2 regions of the Nonomuraea sp. B208 genome follow, and region 2 is predicted to be linked to the other one. Evidence: riboswitches for the same ligand, from Rfam matches in the RefSeq annotation. Region 2 holds a riboswitch; the other holds the start of a gene.
What was found. A riboswitch is a leader RNA that binds a small molecule or an ion and turns the genes downstream of it on or off. The one in region 2 is predicted to bind glycine.

Region 1: another riboswitch for glycine. It lies ahead of gcvP (aminomethyl-transferring glycine dehydrogenase); the one in region 2 lies ahead of gcvT (glycine cleavage system aminomethyltransferase GcvT).

The regions. Positions count from the first base shown of each region.
Region 1 covers NZ_BAAJOU010000019.1:196,520-207,458, reverse strand. Annotated here, with positions in the region: gene AC27IY_RS14840 (tetratricopeptide repeat protein) at 1-238, opposite strand, end outside; gene gcvP (aminomethyl-transferring glycine dehydrogenase) at 351-3,233, opposite strand; glycine riboswitch at 3,403-3,502, opposite strand; gene AC27IY_RS14830 (MerR family transcriptional regulator) at 3,552-4,172, opposite strand; gene AC27IY_RS14825 (bifunctional nuclease family protein) at 4,320-4,790, opposite strand; gene ftsR (transcriptional regulator FtsR) at 4,921-5,574, opposite strand; gene AC27IY_RS14815 (double zinc ribbon and FHA domain-containing protein) at 5,571-6,083, opposite strand; gene AC27IY_RS14810 (sugar phosphate nucleotidyltransferase) at 6,387-8,891, opposite strand; gene clsA (cardiolipin synthase ClsA) at 8,896-9,477, opposite strand; gene AC27IY_RS14800 (GNAT family N-acetyltransferase) at 9,545-10,366, opposite strand; gene AC27IY_RS14795 (phosphoribosylanthranilate isomerase) at 10,445-10,939, opposite strand, start outside.
Region 2 covers NZ_BAAJOU010000020.1:239,108-250,046, forward strand. Annotated here, with positions in the region: gene AC27IY_RS16270 (hypothetical protein) at 1-524, shown strand, start outside; gene AC27IY_RS16275 (PadR family transcriptional regulator) at 584-1,159, shown strand; gene AC27IY_RS16280 (SGNH/GDSL hydrolase family protein) at 1,159-1,950, shown strand; gene AC27IY_RS16285 (hypothetical protein) at 1,917-2,258, opposite strand; gene AC27IY_RS16290 (hypothetical protein) at 2,255-3,013, opposite strand; gene AC27IY_RS16295 (FadR/GntR family transcriptional regulator) at 3,066-3,824, opposite strand; gene AC27IY_RS16300 (glutamine synthetase family protein) at 3,895-5,253, shown strand; gene AC27IY_RS16305 (aldehyde dehydrogenase family protein) at 5,256-6,596, shown strand; gene AC27IY_RS16310 (3-oxoacyl-ACP reductase) at 6,601-7,365, shown strand; gene AC27IY_RS16315 (gamma-glutamyl-gamma-aminobutyrate hydrolase family protein) at 7,376-8,068, shown strand; glycine riboswitch at 8,123-8,220, shown strand; glycine riboswitch at 8,221-8,315, shown strand; gene gcvT (glycine cleavage system aminomethyltransferase GcvT) at 8,350-9,435, shown strand; gene gcvH (glycine cleavage system protein GcvH) at 9,432-9,821, shown strand; gene AC27IY_RS16330 (L-serine ammonia-lyase) at 9,880-10,939, shown strand, end outside.

The DNA.
Region 1 (10,939 bases), on a different contig from region 2:
GGGCGGCGTACTCGGGGTGGTTGGTGGCCAGCGCGGTGCGGGCGGCCGCGCGGGCCGCCTCGACGTCGCCGCGCTCCTCCAGCACCACGGCGAGCCCGACGGCGGCCTGCGCGCGGTCGGGCTCGTCGGGGTCGGCGACGAGCCGGCGCAGGATCGCCGCCGCGCCGTCGAGGTCGCCGCCCTCGGCGAGCCTGCGGGCGGTGTCGAGGGGCGGGGTCTCCAGCTCCGATGACGTCAAGAGAGCTCCTTACGGCGCCGCTTGGCCTGGGTCGCACCGAAGCCTAACCACTTCCGGCGATCATGTCTGCTCACTTGACGATGCCGGACTGGTTCCCCGCCCCGCGCTCGGCTCAGTCCTCGTACGCCTCCAGCGGAGGGCACGAGCAGACCAGGTTGCGGTCGCCGTAGGCCTGGTCGATGCGGCGCACCGGCACCCAGTACTTGTTCTCGCGCAGCGACGCCACCGGGTAGGCGGCCTCGCTGCGGCTGTAGGGGTGCGGCCACTCGTCGGCGGTGACCGACTCGGCCGTGTGCGGGGCGTTGCGCAGCGGGTTGTCGGCCGGGTCGTACGCCCCCGACGCCACCTTGGCGATCTCCTCGCGGATGGCGATCATGGCGTCGGCGAACCGGTCGAGCTCGCCGAGGTCCTCGCTCTCGGTGGGCTCGATCATGAGCGTCCCGGCCACCGGGAACGACATGGTCGGCGCGTGGAAGCCGTAGTCGATGAGGCGCTTGGCCACGTCGTCCACGGTGACGCCGGTCTCCTTGGTGATCTGCCGCAGGTCGACGATGCACTCGTGCGCGACCAGCCCGCCGCGCCCGGTGTACAGCACCGGGTAGTGCGGCGCCAGCCGCCTGGCCAGGTAGTTGGCCGACAGGATGGCCTGCTCGGTGGCGGCGGTGAGGCCGTCGGCGCCCATCATCCTGATGTAGGCCCACGAGATCGGCAGGATGCCCGCCGAGCCGTGCGGGGCGGCCGAGACCGGCCCGACCAGGGAGCCGTCCTTCAGCGGGTGGCCGGGCAGGTAGGTGGCCAGGTGGCCGCGGACCGCGACGGGGCCGACGCCGGGGCCGCCGCCGCCGTGCGGGATGCAGAAGGTCTTGTGCAGGTTGAGGTGGGACACGTCGGCCCCGAACTCGCCCGGCTTGGCCAGCCCGACCAGGGCGTTGAGGTTGGCGCCGTCCACGTAGACCTGGCCGCCGGCCTCGTGCACCTTGGCGCAGACCTCGGTGATGCTCTCCTCGTACACGCCGTGGGTGGACGGGTAGGTGACCATGATCGCGGCGAGCGCGTCGCGGTGCTTGGCGATCTTGGCGTCGAGGTCGGCGAGGTCCACGTTGCCGTCGGCGTCGCAGGCGACGACCACGACCCGCATGCCGGCCATGACGGCGCTGGCGGCGTTGGTGCCGTGCGCCGAGGACGGGATGAGGCAGACGTCGCGGCCTTCCTGGCCCTTGTCCCGGTGGTAGGCGCGGATGGCCAGCAGCCCGGCGAACTCGCCCTGCGAGCCGGCGTTGGGCTGCAGGGAGACCGCGTCGTAGCCGGTGACCTCGGCGAGCCAGCGCTCCAGCGTGCCGATCAGCTCCAGGTAGCCCTCGGCCTGCTCGACCGGCGCGTACGGGTGCACGCCCGCGAACTCCGGCCAGGTGATGGGCTCCATCTCGGTGCTGGCGTTGAGCTTCATCGTGCAGGAGCCGAGCGGGATCATCGACCGGTCGAGCGCGATGTCCTTGTCCTGGAGCCGGCGCAGGTAGCGCAGCATCGCGGTCTCGGAGCGGTGGCTGTGGAAGACCGGGTGGGTGAGGTAGCCGGACTCGCGCAGCAGCTCGGCGGGCAGCGCGTCGGCGGTGGCCTCGACGTCGGCGTCCCGCTCGGGCACGCCGAACGCGGCCTGCACGGCGCGCAGCTCGGCCGTGCCGGTCTTCTCGTCGCAGGCGACCGAGACGTGGTCGTCGTCGGCCCGCCACAGGTTGACGCCGCGCTCGGCGGCCGCGGCGACCACTTCGGAGGCCCGGCCGGGCACCCGGACGAGCACGGTGTCGAAGAACGCCTCGTGCACGACCTCCAGCCCGCCCGCGCGCAGGCTCTCGGCGAGCGCGGCGGCGTGCCGGTGGGCGCGCAGCGCGATGCGGCGCAGGCCCTCGGGGCCGTGGTAGACGGCGTACATGCCGGCGATGACGGCCAGCAGCACCTGCGCGGTGCAGATGTTGCTGGTGGCCTTCTCGCGGCGGATGTGCTGCTCGCGGGTCTGCAGGGCGAGCCGGTAGGCGGGGTCGCCGTCGGCGTCCACGGACACGCCGACCAGGCGGCCGGGGAGCTGGCGCTGCAGGCCCTCGCGGACGGACATGTAGGCGGCGTGCGGCCCGCCGAAGCCGAACGGCACGCCGAAACGCTGGGAGGAGCCGATCGCGATGTCGGCGCCGAGCTCGCCAGGCGCGGCCACGAGGGTGAGCGCGAGCAGGTCGGCGGCGGCCACGACGAGCGCCCCGGCCTCGTGCGCGGCGGCGGCCACGGCGCGGAAGTCGCGCAGCCGCCCGGAGGCGCCCGGGTACTGGACGAGCACGCCGAAGCACTCGGGCAGCTCACCGCCGTCGAGCGGGTGCTCGACGAGCTCGATGCCGAGCGGCTCGGCCCGGGTGGCGAGCACCCGCTTGGTCTGCGGCAGGGCGTCGGCGTCGACCACGAACACGTGGCTCTTGGAGCGGCCGGCGCGCCGGGCGAGGGTCATGGCCTCGGCGGCCGCGGTGGCCTCGTCGAGCAGGGACGCGCCGGCGACGGGCAGGCCGGTCAGGTCGGAGACGACCGTCTGGAAGTTGAGCAGCGCCTCCAGCCGCCCCTGCGAGATCTCCGGCTGGTACGGCGTGTACGCGGTGTACCAGCCCGGGTTCTCCAGCAGGTTGCGGCGGATGACCGCGGGCGTGATCGTGTCGTGGTAACCGAGGCCGATCATGGAGGTGAGCACCCGGTTGCGGCCGGCCAGGGCGCGCAGCTCGGCGATCGCCTCGCTCTCGCTGACGGCGGCGGGCAGCGTGAGCCGGTCCTTGGCCCGGATGGCCTCGGGAACCGCCACGGCCACCAGGTCGGCGACGGACTCGAAGCCGACGGCCTCCAGCATGCGCTGCTGGTCGGCCTCGGACGGGCCGATGTGGCGGCCGGAGAACGGCGGCTCGGACAGGGACGTCGGCGCGGACGGCGGCGGGGACGCCGGCAGGGACTCTGACAGGGCGGTCATGGACGGTGCCTCCCGAGGCTTATGGAGACCGGCGCCGGGGCGCGGGCGGATGCCGGATCTCCCCCTCTGTCAGCGCGGGCGTCACCGCGACCTGAGAGCTTCGCCTCACGAGGAGGCTTGCACCGTCGGTGAGGCGCGCCTGGCGGGCGTGCCTGCTTTCCAGAGTTGCCTCACCCGAGCGGTACTGGTTGCCTGAGAGATTCCGGGGAGGGTTGCTCCTTCGGCGCCCCGGGACCAAGCGGTGCCGGGGACTCTCCCGCACGGGGTCGTCAGCCTTACCCGTCCTAGGGTACTACTCCGGACGTTACGGGCGAATTACTACCCTAGCCGTCGGGCACGGCGACGCTGGGCGAGCTCGTCAGCGGGGTGGTCGGCCGGGACGTTGTCCTCGACCGCCGCGCGTTCCCCCGGCAGCTCCGCGAGGCTTCCCTCGACCTCACGCCAGACCCGGCCGAGCGCGATGCCGAACACGCCCTGGCCGCCCTGGAGGAGGTCTATCACCTCGTCGGCCGAGGTGCACTCGTAGACGCTGACGCCGTCGCTCATGAGCGTGATCTGCGCGAGGTCGGCGACCCCGCGGTTGCGCAGGTGCTGCACGGCCGTGCGGATCTGCTGCAGCGACACCCCGGTGTCGAGGAGCCGCTTGACGACCTTGAGCACCAGGATGTCGCGGAAGCTGTAGAGCCGCTGGGAGCCCGAGCCGTGCGCGGCGCGGATGGTCGGCTCCACCAGGCCCGTACGCGCCCAGTAGTCGAGCTGCCTGTAGGTGATGCCGGCCGCCGCGCAGGCGGTGGGCCCGCGGTAACCGATGTCGTCCGGCAGTGCCGCCGGACGCTCGTCGAAGAGCAGCCCCTGCTCCCCGGCACGCTGCCGCGCGTCCTCGCGCCGCACCGGATCTTCCTGGCCGGCCGTCTTTCCCTCGCCGCTGCTGACCGCCACGCGGACCTCCGGCTTTCTCTCATCCCGCGGCCCGATCTGGGGGTTCATATAGGGCGACCGCGGGTTTCACTTGCACCGTAGGACCGTCACCATGCTCAGTCAACGATCCGGCTCGGCGCGTCGTGAAGCGTAAATGCACCGAAATACCTACCCCGCCCTGCCGAAGTCCTCGGGAGTGATCGTGTCAAGGAACTCCCTGAACTTCTCCACCTCGTCCTCCTGGTCGTCCGGGATGACCACGCCGGCCTCCTGGACCACCTCCTCACTGGCGAAGATGCGCGCTCCGGTGCGCAGGGCGAGCGCGATGGAGTCGGACGGGCGCGCGCTCACCTCGACGCCGTTGGAGAACACCAGGTCGGCGAAGAAGATGCCGTCGCGCAGCGCGACGATGTTGACCGCGCGCAGGCCGACGCCCAGCGCGCTCAGCACGTCGCGGAACAGGTCGTGGGTGAGCGGCCGCGGCGGAGGCTCCTCCGCCTGGGCGAGGGCGATGGCCGTCGCCTCGGTCATGCCGATCCAGATAGGAAGGAACCGCTCCCCGTGTGCCTCCTTGAGCAAGACGATCGGTTGATTTGTGGGCATTTCGACTCTTACGCCCACGACCTCCATCTGCAACACGGGCTGCTCCGTATTCCTGACCGGTGACCCGGCACAGCTCTTGGTTCGTCGCTTCTGCTGACTGGCTACTTCATTTCAACGTAACACCCGGAAGGCCCCGATTGCTCCCCGGCCACCATCCGGGGTCCCCTCACCGCCCCAGGACCGAACGTACCCCTGTGCGGACCAACGACGCGTGCAGGTCGAGCAGGAGGTTGGACAGCTCCCGCGCGGTCTCCTCGGCCTCGCCGATGGCGCCCGGGGCGCGGCGTTTCAGCACCGGCGCGACGCTCTGCTCGACCAGGCCGCACTCGCGCTCGGCGGCGGCCTTGACCGCGCGCAGGTGCCGGGCGCCGAGACCGAAGCGGGCCAGCGCGCCGACGGTGCGGGCGATCTTGAGCGCCTCCTCGTCGTAGCGGCGGGCGACCGGGGTCAGCAGGCCGTAGTCCTCGCACTCGGCGAGGGTCTCCTCGTCGATGCCGGCGGCCTCCAGCAGCTCGGCGCGGCCGAGCCTGACCTCCTGCTTGTCGGGCAGCGCCCGGGGGCGGCCGAAGCTCTCGGCCATGCGGTCCTTGATGACCCGCAGCGGCAGGTAGTGGTCGCGCTGCTCGGTGAGGATGAAGCGGAGCTGCTCGACGTGCAGGTGCGTGAACTTGCGAAAGCCGGAGGGGCTGCGCTCGGGCTCGATGAGCCCTTCGCCCTCCAAGAACCTGATCTTGGAGATCGTCACATCGGGGAACTCGCCCTGCAGCAGGGCGAGCACCTCCCCGATGCTCATGTGCGAGCGGGCCGCCTGGGAAGTCATGCGCTGTGGTTGCCCCGCATGAGGAAGACCAGCCGGAATTTGCCGATCTGCACCTCGTCGCCGGAGTGCAGTGGAACCTCCTCGATCCGCTCGCGGTTGACGTAGGTGCCGTTGAGGCTGCCCACGTCGCGGACGGAGAACTGGCCGCCGCGGTGGCGGTAGAACTCCACGTGGCGGCGCGAGACGGTGATGTCGTCGAGGAAGATGTCGCTCTCCGGGTGGCGCCCGGTCGTGGTGAGCTCCTTGTCCAGCCGGAAGCGGCTGCCCTGGTTGGGGCCCCTGGTCACCGTGAGCAACGCCGTGCCGGGCGGGAGCTGCTCCACCAGCGCCCGCTCCTGCAGGAGCATGTCGCCTGTCTCAGCCTCGTACGCCTCGATTCCCGCCACGGAGATCGTCGAAGTGGTGTCCCCTGCGACCTCGTGTCTGGTCAGCGGTGACCCGCAGCGGGAACAGAAACGGGCATCCTCGGGGTTGGCGTGCCCGCACTGCGTGCAGTAGACGCTCGGCATCGATCGGCTCGGCCTCCTACCGCGAAGACGCGGCGACGGTGCTCAGGACGCGCCTCGCTTCGCTTTCTTCAAGTTTGCGAATGCCGCAACATACGCTGATCAGCGGCAAAGGTCAACTCGGGGCGCTGGACGGTGGTTTGGACGCAGACAAAGTTACCGCCGCTTCCGCCCCGTGGTCCATGCCGCCGCGCGTTTCTACATTACGATCTTGCGGCGGCCGGCGCGCACCCGGCAACCGTGGTTTCCGCCACTTTCGTACCGTTCACGCACCGCTCACTCTCCGTGACATTCATGGCCGCCGGGTCAGCCGGCGGCCTGTTCCACCACCCGCGCCCACCGCTCCAGGAGCGCCTGGGCGCCGTCCATGTCGGCCGCCTCGGCCCACAGGTCGGTGACGGGCTCGGTGGCGGCGGGCAGCACCAGCACCCAGCTCCCGTCGTCGCGGGCCACCCGCACCCCGTCGGTGGTGTCCACGCGGTAGCCCGCGGGCTCGGCCTCGGCGGCCTCGATGACCGAGCGCATGACCGCGCCCTTGGCCGCCCACGGCGTCGGCACCGTCCTGCGCAGCAGCCTGACCTCGGGAATCCTCGCGTCGATCTGGCTGAGCGAGAGCCGGGTGCGGGCGACCAGCCCGAGCAGGCGCATGAACGCGGCCAGCCCGTCGATGGCCGGGCTGAACTCCGGCACCACGAACCCGCCCCGCCCGTCCGCCGCGAAGATCATGTCGGGGCCCGCGACGGCCGCGGTGAGGGCGTCCAGCGAGGTGGAGGTCCACTGCACCTGCACGCCGTGGAAGCGGCACACCTGCTCGGCGACCCGGGTGGTGGTGACCGGCAGCGCCACCCGGCCGCCCCTGCGCTCGGCGGCGACCAGGTCGAGCACGACGAGCAGGGCGCGTTCCTCGTCGATGAGCTGGCCCATCTCGTCCACCAGGGCGATGCGCTCGCCGACCGGGTCGAAGCGCACGCCGAAGGCCGCCCGCGAGGAGCTGACCAGCTCCGACAGCCGTTGCAGGTCGCGGCGGCGCTCGGCCAGCGTCTCGGTGGGCGAGACGTCGTCGAGGCGGGCGTTGACGGTGAGCACGTCCACGCCGACCCGGCCGAGCAGGGTGGGCAGCACCAGCGAGGAGGTGCCGCCCGCGCAGTCCACGACGACCTTCATGTCGCGTACGTCGCCGACGCCGACGTGGCGCAGCAGCTCGTGGGTGTAGTCCTCGATCGCCCGGGAAGGATGCGTCAGCTCGGCGATCTCGCCGGGGAAGGCGCGGCGGAACTCCTGGCGGGAGAAGACCCGCTCCAGCTTGCGCTGCGCGCCGGGGGCCAGGTCGGCGCCGCGGGCGTCCATGAGGACGATGTCCACGCTCTGCGGGTCGCCGGGCGTGGTGCGCAGCGCGATGCCGCCGGCGGCGCCCTCCCTGCCGGTGTGGAAGCGGGCGACCGGCAGCGGGGCCGCCTCCAGGTCGAGGACGTTGATCGCCCCTGCGGTGAGGGCGCCGTTGACCGCCCGCTTGAGCGCGCGGGCGGCGAGCGAGCAGTCGCGGGCGGTGACGACGTACTCGCCCTTCTTCAGGGTGGTGGCGTAGGCGCTGGCCAGGCGGACGCACAGCTCGGCGGTGATCTCGACGTTGACCAGGCCGCTCACGCCCCGGGGGCCGAACAGGCTGCGCTGGCCGCGCGACTCCCAGATGACGCTGGTGTTGACGACCGCGCCGGCCTCGATGGTCTTGAACGGGTAGACCCTGACGCCGCTGGAGACGTACGCCTCGGACTCGATGACGCACTCGTCGCCGATGACCGCGTTCTCCTCGATGCGGGCGCCGGTCATGACGTCGGTGCTCTTGCCGACCACGCAGCCGCGTAAGTGGGCGCCGGGGCCCAGGTAGACGTTGTCGTGGACGATCGCGCGGTGCAGGAAGGCGCCCTCGCGGACCACGACGTTGCTGCCGAGCACGGTGTACTCGCGCAGCTCGGCGCCCGCCTCGACCTTGGCGTAGTCGCCGATGAGCAGCGGGCCCTTGAGCACCGCGTCGGGGTCGACCGAGGCCGACTCGGCGACCCAGACGCCGGGCGAGAGCTCGAAGCCGCCGAGGTCCAGCTCGACCCGGCCGGACAGGGCGTCGGCGTGGGCCTTGAGATAGCTGTCGTGGGTGCCGACGTCCTCCCAGTAGCCGTCGGCGACGTAGCCGTAGATGGCGGCGCCCTGCTCCAGCAGGGCGGGGAAGACGTCGCTCGACCAGTCGACGGGCTCGCCGGTGGCGACGGCGTCGAGGATCTCGGGCTCCATGACGTAGATGCCGGTGTTGACGGTGTCGGAGAAGACCTGGCCCCAGGTGGGCTTCTCCAGGAAGCGCTGCACGCGCCCGCCCTCGTCGACGATGATGATCCCGAATTCGAGGGGGTTGGGGACGCGCTTGAGCCCGATGGTGACAAGTGCCGAATTTTCCCGATGAAAACGGATCATTTCGGATAAATCGATATCCGTGAGGGCGTCTCCGCTGATCACCAGGAACCGGTCGTCGCGCAGGCGGTCGGCGGCGTTCTTGACGCTGCCGGCGGTGCCGAGAGGGACGTCCTCGGTGGCGTACTCCAGGTGCATGCCCAGCTCGTCGCCGTCGCCGAAGTAGTTGCGCACCAGCGCCGCCAGGAACTGCACGGTCACCACGGTCTCGGTGATGCCGTGCCGCTTGAGCAGCCGCAGGACGTGCTCCATGATCGGACGGTTGACCACCGGCAGGAGGGGTTTGGGCTGGTTGGCGGTCATCGGCCGCAGCCGCGTGCCCTCCCCGCCCGCCATGACGACCGCCTTCACCCGCTCACTCCTTCTTGGCCGAGGTCACGAGCCGGCGCACCTGCACCACGTACAGCAGTCCGGCCCACCAGTACAGGCCCGTTCCCCAGAGGGCGAAGGCCCAGCCGACGATCCGGGCTATATCGGCATACCACCCGGAGTGGGAGGCAAGGAAGAGGAGGGGGAAGGCGTACATGAGGTTGAACATCGCGGCCTTGCCCAGGAAATGCACCTGAAGTGCCCGGTAGCCGTGCCTGCGGAGGACGGGGAAGGAACACGCGACGAAGACTTCGCGCGCCAGGATGACCAGCACCAGCCACCACGGGATCACCTCGCGCAGCAGCAGCGCCAGGATCGTGGCGAAGACGTAGAGCTTGTCGGCGGCCGGGTCGATGAGCCGGCCGAGCTTGCTGGTCTGGTTGAACGCCCGGGCGATCTTTCCGTCGAGCCAGTCGGTGAAGCCCGCGACGGCGAGGATCCCGATGGCCCACCCGTCCGCCTGCGGCACGAGGACCAGCCACAGGAACACGGGCACGCCGAGGAGGCGCAGGAAGCTCAGCAGGTTGGGAACCGTCCAGATCCGGTCCTCGGCGGAAGTTTCGCTCACGCAGCAGACCCTACTGATTGCGCCGAACTCCTGCGCGGCCGGTCTGGTCCGGCCCCGTGGTCCGCCGTCAGGCGCGCAGGAAGGAGTGCGTACGGCCGACCTCGGCGAAGCCGAGCCGGGCGTAGAAGTCCTTCGGCCAGTCGGCGGCGTCGGCGACCAGGAAGATCAGCTCGGCGCCGGCCGCCTCGGCGAGCAGCGCGCTCAGCAGCGCGCGGGCGTGACCTCTGCCGCGGTGCTCCTCGGCCGTCCAGACGTCCTCGATCTGGGCGACGCCGCCGTGCAGGTAGAGGTCGGCGCGGGCGGCGAGCTCGCCTCCGGGGGCGCGCACGCCGCGGAAGAGCACCCGGTCGGCGCCCGCCACGCGGTTCTCCACGCGCCTGGCCAGCGCCTCGACCACCTCCTCGCCCGCCTCGGGCAGGCTGCGGCGCCAGTCGCGGCGCAGCACCTCCATCAGCTCGGCCGTCTCCAGGGGCTCGGCCGGGGGCGGGTCCTCGGGGACGGCGCCGCGGAAGGCCATGACGAGGTGGACCTCGTGTGCGTAGCCGGCGCGGGCGAAGGCGGGCGCGAACGTCTCGCCGAGGCGGTCGTCGGCGACCGTCACCAGCCGGTGGGCGTGGCCGGTCAGAACCTCGTCGGCGGCCCGCAGCACCTCGTCCGGCTCGGCGGGCTCCCACACGAGGAGGCGGTTGTCGTCGTAGGAGCCGGGGTAACGCTCGTCGAGCACGGCCACCCCGCCGGGCACGGGCACCTCGCGCGGCGCCCGGCGGCGGGCGAAGCCGCGCAGGAACACGAGCGCGCGGGCCAGGTCGGCCGCGTCGCTCTCGCGCCGTAAGGCGGCCAGGTGGGCGACGTCGTCCATCACACCCGCCACGCCAGGAACGCGGGCCATGCCCGCCATGTCAGGAAGGCGGGCCATGCCCGCCCTGCCGGGACCGCGGGCCGTGCCCGCCACGTCGGGCGTGACCGGTCAGCCGGCACTGCGCACGGCCTTGAGGAACGCCTCGATGAGGGCCGGGTCCTTCACCCCGGGCGCGGTCTCGACGCCGCTCGACACGTCGACCCCCCACGGGTCGGCGGCGGCGATCGCCTCGGCCACGTTGTCCGGGGACAGGCCACCGGCCAGCAGCCAGCGCCCCGACGGCCGGCCTCGCACGGCCGCCCAGTCCCACGGCTGCCCGGAGCCGGCGTGCGGGGCGTCGACCAGGAGAAGGTCCTCGTCGTAGGCGCCGCAGCGCAGGTCGGCCTCCGAGTCGACGGCGCGGACCAGGGTGGGGCCGAGGTCGCGCAGCGCGAGGAAGTCGGCGTGCGGGTGACGACCGTGGAGCTGGATCGCCCGCACGCCGGAGGTCAGCGCCGCCGCCCGGACCGTCTCCGGGTCCTCGCCGCGGAAGACGCCGACGGTCAGGACGTGCCCGGGCACCGCCGAGGCCAGCTCGGCGGCGCGCTCGGGCGAGACCCGGCG
Region 2 (10,939 bases):
CCGCGCCCGCCAAGGGCAGCACGGGCCCCGTACGGGATCAGAACTACTTCTTCCTCGGGGGGCAGCACCTGACGTACGACGAGGTCCAGCGCCTGCCCGCGGACCCGGCAGTTCTGAAGGACTGGCTCAGAAGGGCGGGCCAGGCCAGCCGCGTGCCGGACTACGCCCTCGACGGCTGGGTCGCGGGGACCCTGCCGTACCTCCTGCACTCCCTTCCCGTCACGAAGGAGGTCCGCGCCGCCGCCTACCAGGCGCTGCTGACGATGCCGGGCGTCCGCGCGGACGGCCTCGCGAAGGACACGCTGGGCAGATCCGGCGCCGTGGTCCTGATCGACAGGGCGGACAAGAAGACCAAGTCCTCGGCCAGGACCAGGCTGATCGTGGACACCGGCACGATGCTGCTGCTGTCGCGGGAGCAGAAGGCACTGAACGACGGCAAGCAGGTCCCGGGCAAGGAGCACACCGAGACCCTGGTGAAGGTCGGCTGGACCAACGACCCGCCCGCCGTCCCCGCCCTGCCCTAGCGTCACGCGCCCGCCCTGCCTATAGTCATGCCCATGACTACTCATGGGCATGAGTGACGATGGCCCTCCGCCATGCCGTCCTCGCCGCCCTCCTCAGCGGCGAGCACAGCGGCTACCAGCTCACCAAGATCTTCGACGTCGGCGTCGCCGACTTCTGGTACGCCTCCCCCCAGCAGCTCTACGCCGAGCTGGCCAAGCTGGAGGCCGACGGCCTGGTGGCGGGCCGCGAGGTCGTCCAGCGGGGCCGCCCCAACAAGCGGGTGTTCAGCGTCACCGGCGCAGGCCTCGACGAGCTGGCCGCCTTCGCCGCCGCCCCGCCCAAGCCGCTGCTGCTCCGCGACGACCTGGTGGTGCGGGTGCACGCCGTGGACGCCCTCGACCCCGCCCCCGTCATCGCCCAGCTCCGCGAGCGGGCCGCGGCGGCCGCCGCCAAGCTGGCCCTGTTCGAGCGCACGCTGCTGCATTTCCGCGGCGACCTGGACGAGGAGACGTTCCTGCGCGAGGGTGAGCGCGTCGGGCCCTACCTGTCGTGCCTGGCGGGCTGCAGGCTGGAGCGGGAGATCCGCGACTGGTGTCTCGACACCGCCCGCGCGCTGGAGGAGCGCGCCGCCCGCGTCAGGAAGGAGCAGCCCTGATGTACGCCCGTTACGTCGCCCTCGGCGACAGCCAGACCGAGGGGCTCGGCGACGGCGACGACCTGCGCGGCCACCGCGGCTGGGCCGACCGCCTGGCCGAGGTCCTGGCCGGCGCGAACCCGGAGCTGCGCTACGCCAACCTCGCCGTCCGGGGCAGGCTGGCCGGCCAGATCCGCGACGAGCAGTTGCCGGCCGCCCTCGCGCTGCGGCCCGACCTGGCCACGGTCATGGCCGGCATGAACGACATCATCCGGCCGGGCTTCGACCCCGCGCGGGTGGCGCAGGCGCTGGAGGAGATGTTCGCGGCCCTGACCGCCGCCGGGGCCCGGGTGGTCAGCGTGACCTTCCCCGACATCGGCGCGATCATGCCGCTGGCCCGTCCGCTGCTGCCGCGCGTCCTCGCGCTGAACGCGCGGATCAGGGACGCCGCCGCCCGGCACGGGGTGACGCTGGTGGACACCTTCGGGATGCGGTTCGTCGAGGACGCCCGGATGTGGAGCCCCGACCGGCTGCACGCCAGCCCGGAGGGGCACGCCCGCATCGCCGCCTCCGTGGCCCACGCCCTGGAGCTGCCGGGCAGCGACGGCACGTGGATGGACCCGTTCCCGCTCCTGCCGGCGGCGCCGGCCTGGCGGACGGCGGCGGAGCAGGCCCGCTGGCTGGGCGCGTTCGCGGGGCCGTGGCTCGGCCGCCGCCTGCGCGGCCGTTCCTCGGGCGACGGCCGCACCGCCAAGCGGCCCCTGCTCACCCCGGTGGATCAGTCGACGCCGGGGACGTCCTCGGCGTCGTAGTCCACGTCGCCGTCGTCGGCCCGGCGCAGCTTGATGTCCTCCAGCCACTCCCTGGCGAAGCGCCGGACCGCCCGCACGCCCTCCTCGTCCAGCCCGTACGCCTCGAACTCCTCGTCGGCGATGAGCTCGGCGAACTCCAGCCGGTCGGCCAGCTCGTGCACGGAGAAGGATTCGAGGTGCCGCCTGCCGAGGCTTTCGAGCTCGCGGAAGGAGCAGAGGGGGCGTGCGGCGGCGACCTCGACGAGGTCGCCCGCGTGGCCGCGCTCGTGCAGCGCCCGCACCGCGAGCCCGATCTCGTCCGCGTTCACGTGCGCCGGCGTGCGCGTCGCGTGGACGGCAGGTCGTGCCGCCCGGACAGGAACTCCTGGAAGGCGATCTTGGCCCGGATCGCCGGCCGCCGCCACTTCTCCTCCCTGCGCAGGGCCCGCGCCATCTTGCGCGGCGAGCGCCGGGCGAAGACCCAGCGCGCCCACGGCGACCCCGGCCGGGCCAGCCGGATCGCGCCCACCAGCAGCATGGGCGGCACGAACAGCCCGGCCATGCCGGTCCAGATCTTCCCCTTGAGCAGGGTGATCACGGCCAGCACCAGGTTGCCCACGATGAGCACGGCCGGGTTGACGAGAGGCGTCCCGTAGTCCCAGGTGAGCGGCCGGAGCCCGATGAGCAGCAGGCCGGTGACGGCGACCGCGATGAAGACCGCGTCCACCGAGGTCCGCCCCTCCTCCTCCCAGTACACGTCGTGCAGGTGCAGGATCAGCGCGAACTCGTCCAGGACCAGCGCCGAGCCGACCCCGAAGACGCCCGCCGCCACCGCGTGCCCGACCTGCGAGGTGGGCGCGAGGACGATCTGCGTGACGCCGCCGACGAGCATCAGCACGACGCCGAAGACGACGTGGTGGATGTGCATCTCGCCCACGTTGACGTCACGGAACCAGCCGACCTTGGCCCTGATCAGCCGGACGTTGATGCGGGTCGCGATGAACGCCACGATGAGCATGACGAAGAAACAGAACAGCGAGAGCCGTCCCGTGGCGACGATGGTGTGCTGAAACCAATCCCCCATAACCTTAAAACGATGGTACGAGGCGATCGCCCCTACCGTGACGCGTCTTCCGTCATGCCAGGAACGCCCGCAGCAACGCGGCCGTGCCCTCCAGGTGCTCGGTCATGGCGCGGCGGGCCGCGTCGGGGTCGCCCGCGAGGATGGCGTCCACGATGGCCCGGTGCTGGACGGCGGCGTGGTCCAGGTTGACCTGGAGCATCGGGATGGCGTTGAGCAGGTCGCTGACGCGGGAGCGGGCGTCGGCGCAGGCCGTGGCGAGCAGCGCAGAGCCGGTCAGCTCGGCGATGGACAGGTGGAAGGCCGTGTCGAGGCGGCGGTAGTCCTCCAGTGACGCCTCGTTGAGCTCGGCGAGCCGGCGCAGGAGCAGGGCGCGCCGCTCGCCGGCGAGCTCCATGCCGGCCAGCACCTGGGCGGCGCCGCACTCGACGGCCAGGCGGAAGGTCAGGGCGTCGGCGAGGTCGTCGTGGCCCATCTCGGCGACGGCCTGGCGCAGCTCGCGGGCGTCGGGGGCGGGCGGCTCGTAGGTGACGAACGCGCCGCCGTAGCGGCCCCTGCGCACGTCGAGGTAGCCGGCGTCGGACAGGGCGCGGATCGCCTCACGCAGGGTGACCCGGCTGATGCCGAGCCGCACGGCGAGCTCGCGCTCCGGGGGCAGCTTGCCGCCCGGCGGCACCACGCCCAGCTTGATGGCCTGGAGCAGCCGTTCCACGGTCTCCTCGAAGGCGTTGCCGGCCCGGACCGGGCGCAGCACCGTCATCAGTCGCGCCGACTCGTCCAACATGTCCTCGGGTCTTGACAGACGATCCACCATGCACATCAATGGTCTGAGACTAGCCCAATCAACGGGAAAGCGCCTCAGGCCAGATCGGAGCGACCTGAACGTGCACGAAGGCTTCCTGAGCGTGGACGAGCTGCGCGACGAGGTGAGCGCGGGCCGGATCGACACGGTGCTCCTCGCCATCGCCGACATGCAGGGCAGGTTGCAGGGCAAGCGGCTCTCGGCGCGTTACTTCCTGGACGAGGTGCTGCACCACGGCTCCGAGGGCTGCAACTACCTGCTCGCCGTGGACGTCGACATGAACACGGTCTCCGGCTACGCCATGTCGTCCTGGGACCGGGGCTACGGCGACTTCGTCATGAAGCCGGACCTCGCGACCCTGCGCCGGGTGCCCTGGCAGGAGGGGACCGCGATGCTGATGGCGGACCTGGCCTGGGAGGACGGCGGCGACGTGACCGCCTCGCCCCGCCAGATCCTGCGCCGCCAGCTCGCCCGCCTGGCCGAGCGGGACCTGGTCGCCTACGTCGGGACCGAGCTGGAGTTCGTCGTCTACGACCACTCCTACGAGGACGCCTGGAAACGCGCCTACCGCGACCTCACCCCCGCCAACCTCTACAACGTGGACTACTCGCTCCTCGGCACCGCCCGCGTCGAGCCCCTGCTGCGCCGCATCAGGCGCGACATGGAGGGCGCCGGCATGTACGTCGAGTCCGCCAAGGGCGAGTGCAACCTGGGCCAGCACGAGATCGCCTTCCGCTACGACGAGGCGCTCAGGACCTGCGACAACCACGCGATCTACAAGAACGGCGCCAAGGAGATCGCCGCCCAGGAGGGCCGGGCGATCACCTTCATGGCCAAGCCGAACCAGCGCGAGGGCAACTCCTGCCACATCCACATCTCGCTCCGCTCCACGAGCGGCGAGCCGGTGATGGCCGGCGAGGGGCCGCACGGCCTGTCGCGGCTCGGCGCCCGCTTCATCGCCGGCCAGCTCGCCTGCCTGCGCGAGCTGACCCTCCTGCTCGCCCCCAACGTCAACTCCTACAAGCGCTTCGTCCCCGGCAGCTTCGCGCCGACGGCCGTCAAGTGGGGCCTGGACAACCGGACCTGCGCGCTGCGCCTGGTCGGCCACGGGCTCTCGCTGCGCATCGAGAACCGGGTGCCGGGCGGCGACGTCAACCCGTACCTCGCGGTCGCCGCGCTGGTCGCGGCCGGGCTGCACGGCATCGACGGCGAGCTGGCGCTGGAGGACCCGTACGCGGGCAACGCCTACGACTCCGGCGCCGACACCGTGCCGGCGACGCTGCGCGACGCGCTGGCCCTGTTCGAGGGGTCGAAGCCGGCGCGTGAGGCGTTCGGCGAGGACGTGGTCGGGCACTACGCGAACAACGCGCGGGTGGAGCTGGCCGCCTACGACGCGGCGGTGACCGACTGGGAGCTGTTCCGCGGTTTCGAACGGATGTGAGCATGAAGATCGTCAATCCGGCGACGGAGGACGTCATCACCGACGTCGAGTTCGCCGACGCGGCCGAGGTCGACCGGGCCGTGGAGCGTGCCAGGAAGGCGTACCCGTCCTGGCGCGCGGTGGCACCCGGCGACCGGGCGCGGCTGCTGCGGCGCTTCGCCGACCTGGTGGGCGAGCACGCCGAGGAGCTGGCCAGGCTGGAGGTGGACAACGCCGGGCACACCATCGGCAACGCCCGCTGGGAGGCCGGCGCGGTCCGCGACGTGCTGCACTTCTACGCCGCCGCGCCCGAGCGCAACCACGGCAAGCAGATCCCGGTGCCCGGCGGCGTGGACGTCACCTTCCAGGAGCCGCTGGGCGTGGTGGGCGTGATCGTGCCGTGGAACTTCCCCATGCTCATCCTGTCGTGGGGCGTGGCCCCCGCGCTGGCCGCGGGCAACACCGTCGTCGTCAAGCCCGCGGAGCAGACCCCGCTGACCGCGCTGCGGCTGGCCGAGCTGGCCCTGGCGGCGGGCCTCCCCGAGGGGGTGCTCCAGGTGCTGCCTGGGGCAGGGGAGGTCGCGGGGGCCCGGCTGGTGGAGCACCCGCACGTCGCCAAGATCGTGTTCACCGGCTCGACCGAGGTCGGCAAGGAGATCGCGGCCAAGGCGGCGGCCCAGGTCAAGCGGGTGACGCTGGAGCTGGGCGGCAAGTCGGCGAACATCGTCTTCGCCGACGCCGACCTCGCCAAGGCGGCCGCGGCGGCGCCGTACGCGGTGTTCGACAACGCCGGCCAGGACTGCTGCGCCCGCTCCCGGCTGCTGGTGCAGGCCGAGGTGTACGACGAGTTCATGGCGCTGCTCGCCCCCGCCGTACGCGCCGTCCGGGTCGGCGACCCGCTCGACGAGGCCACCGAGATGGGCCCGCTGATCAGCGCCGAGCACCGGGAACGGGTCCGCGGGTTCGTCTCCGACCCCTGGCTCCAGGGCGAGTGCCCGGCGGGCAAGGGCTACTGGTTCCCCGCCACCGTGCTGACCCCGGAGGTGACCGATCCCGCGTTCACCGAGGAGATCTTCGGTCCCGTCGTGTCGGTGGCCCGCTTCACGGACGAGGCCGACGCGATCCGCGTCGCCAACGACACGCCGTACGGGCTGAGCGGCTCGATCTGGACGCGCGACGTCGGGCGGGCGCTGCGCGTGGCGCGCGCTGTCGAGTCGGGCGCGCTGTCGGTCAACTCGAACTCGTCGGTCCGCTACTGGACCCCGTTCGGCGGTTTCAAGCAGTCCGGCCTCGGCCGGGAGCTCGGCCCGGACGCCCTCGCGGCGTTCACCGAGACCAAGAACGTCTTCATCTCCTGGGAGTGAGCAAGTGCAGCGGTTGCAGGATCGGGTCGCCGTCATCACCGGCGCGGGCAGCGGCATCGGGCTCGCCACGGCCCGCAGGTTCGCCGAGGAGGGGGCGCGGGTCGTCTGCGTGGACATCGACGCGGCGGCGGGCGCCAAGGCCGCGGACGAGGTCGGCGGCCTGTTCGTCGAGGCGGACGTGACCCGCGAGGACGACGTCGAGCGGGTGTTCGCCACGGCGCACGAGACCTACGGCAGTGTGGACGTCGCCTTCAACAACGCCGGCATCTCGCCGCCCGACGACGACTCCATCCTGGAGACCGGGCTCGACGCCTGGCGCCGGGTCCAGGAGGTCAACCTCACCAGCGTCTACCTGTGCTGCAAGCACGCGATCCCGTACATGCGGCGGCAGGGCAAGGGCTCGATCATCAACACCGCGTCGTTCGTGGCCGTCATGGGCTCGGCGACCTCGCAGATCTCCTACACCGCCTCCAAGGGCGGGGTGCTGGCGATGTCGCGGGAGCTCGGCGTGCAGTTCGCCCGCGAGGGCATCAGGGTCAACGCGCTCTGCCCCGGACCGGTGAACACGCCGCTGCTCCAGGAGCTGTTCGCCAAGGACCCGGAGCGGGCGCAGCGGCGGCTGGTGCACGTGCCGCTCGGCCGCTTCGCCGAGGCGTCGGAGATCGCGGCGGCCGTCGCCTTCCTGGCCAGCGACGACTCCTCCTTCATCACGGCCAGCCAGTTCCTGGTGGACGGCGGCATCAGCGGCGCCTACGTGACGCCGCTCTAGGGGGTCCGTCGTGCGTCGCCCGTTGATCGGGATCACCTCCTACGTGGAGCCCGCCACGTTCACGGTCTGGACGGACGTGACCGTGGCGCTGCTGCCGTACCTGTACGTCGAGCAGGTCGTGCGGGCCGGCGGCCAGCCCGTCGTGCTGCCGCCGGCCGGCGAGCCCGCCGGGGCGCTGCGCGGTCTCGACGGGCTCGTCCTGGCCGGCGGCGGCGACATCGACCCGGCCAGGTACGGCGCCCGGCCGCACGAGCGCACCGGCTACGTCCGCGCCTTCCGCGACGAGGCGGAGTTCGCGCTGCTGGCGGGGGCGCTGGACGCCGGGCTGCCGTACCTGGGGGTCTGCCGTGGCCTCCAGGTGCTCAACGTGGCCCTCGGCGGCACCCTCCACCAGCACCTGCCGGACGTGGCGGGGCACACGGGGCACGCGCCGGGGCCGGGCGTGTTCGGCCACCTGCCGGTGACGCCGGTGCCCGGCAGCCGCCTGGCCAAGGCGCTCGGCACGGAGCCGGTGACGGTCTCGCACTACCACCACCAGGCCGTGGACCGGCTCGCCCCCGGCCTGACCGTGACCGCGACCGCCGAGGACGGCACGGTCGAGGCGGTGGAGCTGGAGGGGGCGGCGTTCGCGATGGCCGTGCAGTGGCATCCGGAGGAGGCCGAGGACGGCGCGCTGTTCGAGGCGCTGGTCGCGGCCTGCTGAGACCTGTAGGCGACAAATGCCCCGTACCCCCACTAGGCTGGCGGACATCACCGTCGAAACCGTGCGGGAGAGCACTCTGACAGCCGGTCAGGGTCCCTGAAGGAGCAAGCCCTCCCCGCGAACCTCTCAAGGCAAAGGACCGCACGGACGAGGTGGCCTCTGGAAAGCAGGCTCTTGGCCTCGCCGAAGGTGAAAGTCCGGCAAAAATCGGGCGAAGCTCTCAGGCATCGATGACAGAGGGGGAGGATGCTGGCATCCACTCCTGTCCTGAGGTGCGACACATGTCCCGACCGACACCGCTACGCGACGTCCACGAGAGCCTGGGCGCCACCCTCACCGACTTCGCCGGCTGGCTCATGCCCCTCCGGTACGGCAGAGAGTCCGCCGAGCACCAGGCCGTGCGCGAGGCGGCCGGGCTGTTCGACCTCTCCCACATGGGCGAGATCTTCGTGACCGGCCCGCAGGCCGCCCAGGCGCTGGACTACGCGCTGGTCGGCCACCTGTCCGCGCTCGCGACCGGCCGGGCCAGGTACACCATGATCGTCGACGAGCGGGGCGGGGTGCTCGACGACCTCATCGTCTACCGGCTCGGTGACGAGGAGTTCATGGTCGTCGCCAACGCCTCGAACTACCAGAAGGTCGCCCAGGAGCTCCAGGAGCGGGCCAAGGCGTACGACGCGGCGGTCGAGGACCGCTCCGACCGCTACGCGCTCATCGCCGTCCAGGGCCCCCGCGCGCAGGAGATCCTGGCCACGCTGACCGACGCCGACCTCGCCGGGCTCAAGTACTACGCCGGCCTGCCCGGCCTGGTCGGCGGCCGCGAGGCGCTGATCGCCCGCACCGGCTACACCGGCGAGGACGGCTTCGAGCTCTTCGTCGCCAACCAGGACGCCGTGCCGCTCTGGAACGCGCTCACCGCCGCCGGGGAGCCGTACGGGCTCGCGCCCGCGGGCCTGTCCGCCCGCGACACGCTCCGGCTGGAGGCCGGCATGCCGCTGTACGGCAACGAGCTCGGCGCGGAGCTGACCCCGTTCGATGCGGGACTGGGCAGAGTGGTGAAATTCGACAAGCCCGGCGATTTCGTCGGACGAGCGGCGCTGGAGGCGGTCAAGGACGACCAGCCAGGACGCCGCCTCGTCGGCCTGGTCGCGCGGGGCCGCCGGGTGCCGCGGCACGGCTACCCGGTGACGCAGGACGGCGCCGTCGTCGGCGAGGTCACCAGCGGCGCGCCTTCCCACACCCTGGGCAAGCCCATCGCGATGGCCTACGTCGACACCGGCGCGAGTGAAGGCCTGGCAGTGGACATCCGGGGCAGCCAAGAACCCGTGGACCTCGTAGAGCTGCCCTTTTACAGGAGGAAGAAGTGAGCAACATCCCTGACGAGCTGAGCTACACCAAGGAACACGAGTGGGTGGCCGGGCTGGACGACGGCCTGACCGTCACCGTGGGCATCACCGATTTCGCCGTCGAGGCCCTGGGTGAGGTCGTCTACGTGCAGCTCCCCGAGGTCGGCGCGAGCGTCGCGGCCGGCGACTCGATCGGCGAGGTGGAGTCCACCAAGTCCGTCAGCGAGATCTACTCGCCCGTGGGCGGCGAGGTGGTCGAGGTCAACCAGAACGTGGCCGACACCCCGGCCCTGGTGAACAGCGACCCCTACGGGGAAGGGTGGATGTTCCGGGTACGCATCGAGGGCGAGCCCGAGGACCTGCTTTCTGCCGAGGAGTACACCGCCCTCACCTCCGGCGAGTCCTGATTACCCCGCCGGGGCCCCGCCCGGGCCCCGGCTTCCGTCCCATGAAGGGCGCACATCAATGGCGATCAGCGTCTTCGACCTCTTCAAGATCGGCATCGGGCCCTCCAGCTCGCACACGGGCGGCCCGATGGCGGCCGCGCACAAGTTCGCCCGGGGCCTGCACGAGGACGGCCTGCTGGAGCGGGTGGCCCGCGTCGAGGCCATCCTGTACGGCTCGCTCGGCCTGACCGGCAAGGGCCACGGCAGCGACAAGGCCGTCCTGCTGGGCCTGTCCGGGGAGAAGCCGGAGCTGGTGGACGTCGACACCGTCGACGAGCGCCTGGCCGCCATGCGCGCCTCCGGCACCGTCCATCTCTACGGCCGCCGCGAGATCCCGTTCGTCGTGGGCGAGGACCTCGTCTTCGAACGCAAGATCTCCCTCCCCGAGCACCCCAACGGCATGCGCTTCACCGCCTACGACGCGGACGGCGGAACCGTGCGGGAGAAGGTCTACTTCTCGGTCGGCGGCGGCTTCGTCGTGGACGAGAACGCCACCGGCGCCGACCGCATCAAGCCCGACGACACCGTGCTGCCCTACCCGTTCACCACGGGCGAGGAGCTGCTCAAGCACTGCTCCAACACCGGCCTGTCGATCTCCGCGCTGATGATGGAGAACGAGAAGGCGTTCGGCCGCACCGAGGAGGAGATCCGCGCGGGCGTGCTCAACCTGTGGCGGGTCATGCAGGAGTGCGTGCGCAGAGGCATCTCCCGCGAGGGCGTGCTGCCCGGCGGGCTCAAGGTCAAGCGCCGCGCCAACCAGCTCCACCGCCGCCTCCAGGCCGAGTCGCCGGAGAAGGACCCGCTCCAGGCGATGGACTGGGTGACGCTGTTCGCGCTGGCGGTCAACGAGGAGAACGCCGCCGGGGGCCGCATCGTCACCGCCCCCACCAACGGCGCGGCCGGCATCATCCCGGCCGTGCTCACCTACTACACCCGCTTCGTCCCGCAGGCCGACGACGAGGGCGTGATCCGCTTCCTGCTGACGGCCGCCGCGATCGGCGTGCTGTTCAAGGAGAACGCCTCCATCTCCGGGGCCGAGGTCGGCTGCCAGGGCGAGGTGGGCTCGGCCTGCTCGATGG